DNA from 2 places in the Alkalihalobacillus phoenicis genome. Region 2 is predicted to be linked to the other one. Evidence: a T-box and tRNA genes for the amino acid it is inferred to sense, from the RefSeq annotation. Region 2 holds a T-box; the other holds one or more tRNA genes.
The links. The T-box of region 2 lies ahead of thrS (threonine--tRNA ligase). A T-box ahead of a tRNA ligase gene usually reads a tRNA of that ligase, here a tRNA-Thr.
Positions count from the first base shown of each region.

Region 1: it encodes a tRNA-Thr, which carries the amino acid that the T-box ahead of thrS (threonine--tRNA ligase) is inferred to sense. The anticodon was not compared.

Region 1 is NZ_CP154853.1:4,150,901-4,153,365, reverse strand. Features, by position in the region: gene AA0017_RS19560 (peptidoglycan DD-metalloendopeptidase family protein) at 1-630, opposite strand, end outside; tRNA gene AA0017_RS19555 (tRNA-Thr) at 1,181-1,253, opposite strand; tRNA gene AA0017_RS19550 (tRNA-Phe) at 1,263-1,338, opposite strand; tRNA gene AA0017_RS19545 (tRNA-Asp) at 1,369-1,445, opposite strand; tRNA gene AA0017_RS19540 (tRNA-Glu) at 1,468-1,542, opposite strand; tRNA gene AA0017_RS19535 (tRNA-Lys) at 1,567-1,642, opposite strand; gene AA0017_RS19530 (adenylosuccinate synthase) at 1,852-2,465, opposite strand, start outside.
Region 2 is NZ_CP154853.1:528,058-530,522, forward strand. Features, by position in the region: gene thrS (threonine--tRNA ligase) at 1-1,202, shown strand, start outside; T-box leader at 1,196-1,420, shown strand; gene thrS (threonine--tRNA ligase) at 1,550-2,465, shown strand, end outside.

The sequences.
Region 1 (2,465 bases), 1.3 Mb from region 2:
CCCAATCTCTTTATCATTCATTTCGTTAGTATGAACCGGTTCACGCTCGCCACTTTCTGAAGAGGGCAACTTCCTCGCTACTTCTTCTTCATTCACTTTCAATGAACCTTCTTCTTGTAAAGAAAGCACATACTCTTCAAAAGCTTCCTCTTCAACTTGTTCTAAGACCATTTGCTTTTTTAACTGTGCGACTGCCTCTTGTTCAGCCAAATAAACAACCTCGTCTTCCTCAATCACAAGAGCTGTCGCCACAGCCTTTACCGTTAGTAACTCAGCTAGCTTTTCTTTCGTTTGTTCCGTATTCGCATTTGGGATAAAAACGAGCTCAGGTATAACATCAATCGTCTCTTTAAAATCAAAGGTTAGCCCGAAATGTCGCTCTTGCTCTTCTTCTAATAGCTCATTTAAAAAGCCCAAGTAATCTTCTTCATCATCGACTGTCCCAATAAACTCTTCTTCAAGATAAATATGATAAACCTTCTCCATCATCAAATCTGAACTAGCCAACACATTAGAGACACCTGAAATCGATAAGAGCAATACCATCGCTAATATCCAGTGTTTATAAATAGGTTGCTTTAAGCGTAAATCAACTGCTTGCTGTTTTTCTACTTTATTCCAAACTATCATAATCCTTTTAAAATCCTCTCGCCAATTGCCTGTAAACGTACAATCAGTTCTTTCTTATAATCTAATAATCTAGCTTTTGTATTTGAAATTTTCTTATATAAACCAAATAAACCTCCCCCATTCTAGCATAATTCTAATTAAGGTGAGTCAATATTACTAAATGAAATTGATTTGTAATCTTTTTGGATAAAAATTCATGATAAAAGTCTGCTTTTTCACATTAGCCAGCTTAATCAATAGTGAATAACCTAATTCTTTCTTTTCCTACTTCTTAAAATGACTATAATCACTAACAGCACCAACAGGGCAACTTATTGATTTTGCAACTATTCCCTAAAAAACAAAAAAACCGTCACATACCCTAATCGGATAAGAAACGATTTTAACTTCTAACAGGTGCACTTTTACGGTAACAAGTATAAAAGGCAGATAGGAGTTTTCCTATCTGCCTTTTATACAACTAATAACCATTCAAAAAATTCTACTAATATTTATCCAAATAAAAAAGCATGCCATTGCATACTGAACAAAAAGTAAAATCTATATAAAATGCCGACCAGAGGACTTGAACCCCCAACCTACTGATTACAAGTCAGTTGCTCTACCAATTGAGCTAGATCGGCATAAAAAAATGGTGGCTTGGGACGGAATCGAACCGCCGACACATGGATTTTCAGTCCATTGCTCTACCGACTGAGCTACCAAGCCAACTTAAAAATAACCGAAATATAAAACTCATGGCGGTCCGGACGGGACTCGAACCCGCGACCTCCTGCGTGACAGGCAGGCATTCTAACCAACTGAACTACCGGACCGTATTAAAGATAAAATAAAAATTGGTGACCCGTACGGGATTCGAACCCGTGTTACCGCCGTGAAAGGGCGGTGTCTTAACCGCTTGACCAACGGGCCAATACACTTAAAATTTAAGAGTAATGGTGAGCCATGAAGGACTTGAACCTTCGACCCTCTGATTAAAAGTCAGATGCTCTACCGACTGAGCTAATGGCTCCTATTATCTTGCTTGTCTTACTCGCCTTAGCGACAAGATTTATAATACCACAGACAAAACACTACTGCAAGTATTTTTATAAAATATTTTTATTTTTTTTGTGGAAACACAAAATTTCTAAAACAACCTTCATTAGCATATCGAAAACGTAGCGAAAACACAAGCCTTTCCTTGCATTTTCGCCGTTTTCATTTTCTTAACTAGTGCAATTAAGCAAAAACTCCACGAACAAGATTTGTTTGGTTACGATCTGGTCCAACAGAGAAAATCGTTAATGGAATACCTGTTAATTGGGAAACACGCTCAATATAATGACGAGCATTTTCTGGAAGTTCATGTAAAGATTTTACTCCTGTAATATCTTCCGTCCAACCAGGTAATTCTTCATAAACAGGTTCACATTCTGCAAGAACTTTAAGACTTGCAGGGAATTCTTCGACAACTTCACCACGATATTTATAAGCGGTACAAATCTTTAATGTTTCAATCCCTGTTAAAACGTCGATTGAGTTTAATGAAAGATCCGTCAATCCACTCACACGACGTGCATGGCGAACGACAACTGAATCAAACCAACCAACACGACGTGGACGGCCTGTAGTTGTACCATACTCATTCCCAACTTCACGAATTTGGTCACCAATTTCATCAACTAACTCTGTTGGGAATGGGCCATCACCAACACGAGTCGTATAAGCTTTTGACACCCCAACCACATGATTAATTTTTGAAGGTCCTACACCTGAACCAATAGTTACTCCACCAGCAATTGGGTTAGATGACGTCACAAATGGGTATGTACCTTGATCAATATCAAGCATAA
Region 2 (2,465 bases):
GTGACCATCGTAAGTTAGGAAAAGAATTAGGAATTTTTGCTTTATCGCAAAAAGTTGGGCAAGGTCTGCCACTATGGTTACCAAAAGGGGCAACGGTTCGCCGCATTATTGAGCGTTACATCGTGGATAAAGAAGAGCGTTTAGGCTATCAGCATGTTTATACACCGATTTTAGGAAGCTCAGAATTATACAAAACATCTGGACATTGGGACCATTATCAAGATGATATGTTCCCGGTGATGGAACGTGACAATGAAGAGTTTGTGCTTCGTCCGATGAACTGTCCGCATCATATGATGGTTTATAAACAAGACATGCGTAGTTATCGTCAATTACCATTACGTATTGCTGAACTTGGGATGATGCATCGTTATGAGATGTCTGGTGCAGTATCAGGTTTACAGCGGGTTCGTGGCATGACTTTAAATGATGCTCATATTTTCTGTCGCCCCGATCAAATTAAAGAAGAATTTTTGCGTGTCGTTCATCTAATTACAGAGGTTTATAAAGATTTTGGCATTGATAAATATCAATTCCGTTTATCTTATCGTGACCCAGAAGATAAAGAAAAATATTTTGATGACGATGCAATGTGGAATAAAGCACAAGGGATGTTAAAAGAAGCAATGGATGAGCTTGATGTGGATTATTATGAAGCAGAAGGTGAAGCGGCATTCTATGGTCCGAAACTTGATGTACAAGTTCGTACCGCTTTAGGAAAAGACGAAACATTATCGACTGTGCAATTAGATTTCTTATTGCCAGAGCGTTTTGATTTAACTTATGTTGGCGAAGATGGTCAGCAACATCGTCCAGTCGTTGTCCATCGTGGCGTTGTCTCGACTATGGAACGTTTTGTCGCTTTTTTACTTGAGGAATACAAAGGAGCTTTCCCAACTTGGCTTGCTCCAGTACAAGCACAAATCATCCCTGTTTCTCCAGAAGTGCATTTAGATTATGCGAAAAAAGTTCAAGAGCAATTACAAGCGATTGGAGCACGTGTCACCATTGATGAGCGTGACGAAAAGCTTGGGTACAAAATCCGGGAAGCCCAAATGCAAAAAACACCGTATATGCTCGTATTAGGTGATCAAGAAGTAGAAGCGAATGCCGTGAACATTCGAAAATATGGTGAGCAGAAGTCAGATTCTGTTTCGTTAGAACGGTTTATTGAACAAATGAAATTGGAGATTACAAAATAGTTTTGATGAGGACAAAAGGTAAAACGAGACGATTTACAGAGAGGAAAGTGAAGGTGGGAGCTTTCTAATACGTCGTTTTACTTACCGCCTTTGAACTGCTTCTGTGAACCGAGTAGTAGTAATGGAAGCCGATTCACACTCGTTATCGTGTATGAGAAGTCATATTCTGTATGGGTATGGAAACAAGGGTGGAAACACGACGAACACTCGTCCCTTTTTTGGGGATGGGTGTTTTTTTATTTGCTATTTTTTTAATGGGTTTTTTAGGGGATTAATTTGGTTGCGAATCGATGGCAACTATTCATTGGAAAATGAGCCCTTTATTTTAAGCGAAGGAGTGATTTTAAATGTCAGAATTTATTGAGATTATTTTGCCTGATGGATTGAAAATAGAAGGGAAGAAAGGGATAACACCAGAGGAAATTGCCCTCTCCATTAGTCCAAACTTAAAGAAAAAGGCGGTCGTAGGAAAATGGAATGGCATGCTTGTTGATTTAAGGCAACCACTTTTTAAAGAAGGAAAATTGGAGATTGTTCTTGAGGGAACGAAGGAAGCTTTAAGTGTTATGCGTCATAGTGCAGCTCATTTAATGGCTCAAGCACTAAAAAGGCTTTATCCAAATATAAAGCTAGGGATAGGACCGGTTATTGAAGATGGTTTTTATTATGATTTGGATTCCGATAAAAGTATTTCCGTGGAGGATTTGCCAAAGATTGAAAAGGAAATGAAAAGAATTGTAGCTGAAAACCTAGAAATAAAAAGAATTGAAGTTAGTCGAGAGGAGGCACTAAGACGATTTACTGAAATGGATGATTGCTACAAGCTCGAGCTTATTGACGCGATACCAGAAGGGGAACAAGTTTCAATATATGAACAAGGAGAATTTTTTGATTTGTGCCGTGGAGTTCATGTTGCCGAAACGAGTAAAATTAAATTTTTTAAATTATTAAATGTAGCAGGTGCCTACTGGCGGGGAGACAGTCAAAATAAGATGCTACAAAGAATTTATGGGACAGCTTTTTTTAAAGAAGATGAGTTGAACGGTCATTTAGAGATGGTAGAGGAAGCGAAAAAACGTGACCATCGAAAATTAGGGAAGGAGTTAGAGTTGTTTATGTTCTCAGAAGAAGCTCCTGGTATGCCCTTTTATTTACCGAAGGGTCAAATCATTCGTCATGAGCTTGAGCAATTTTCAAGAAAGATGCAAAATCGGAATGGCTATGATGAAGTAAGGACACCGTTTATGATGAATCAGCGTTTAT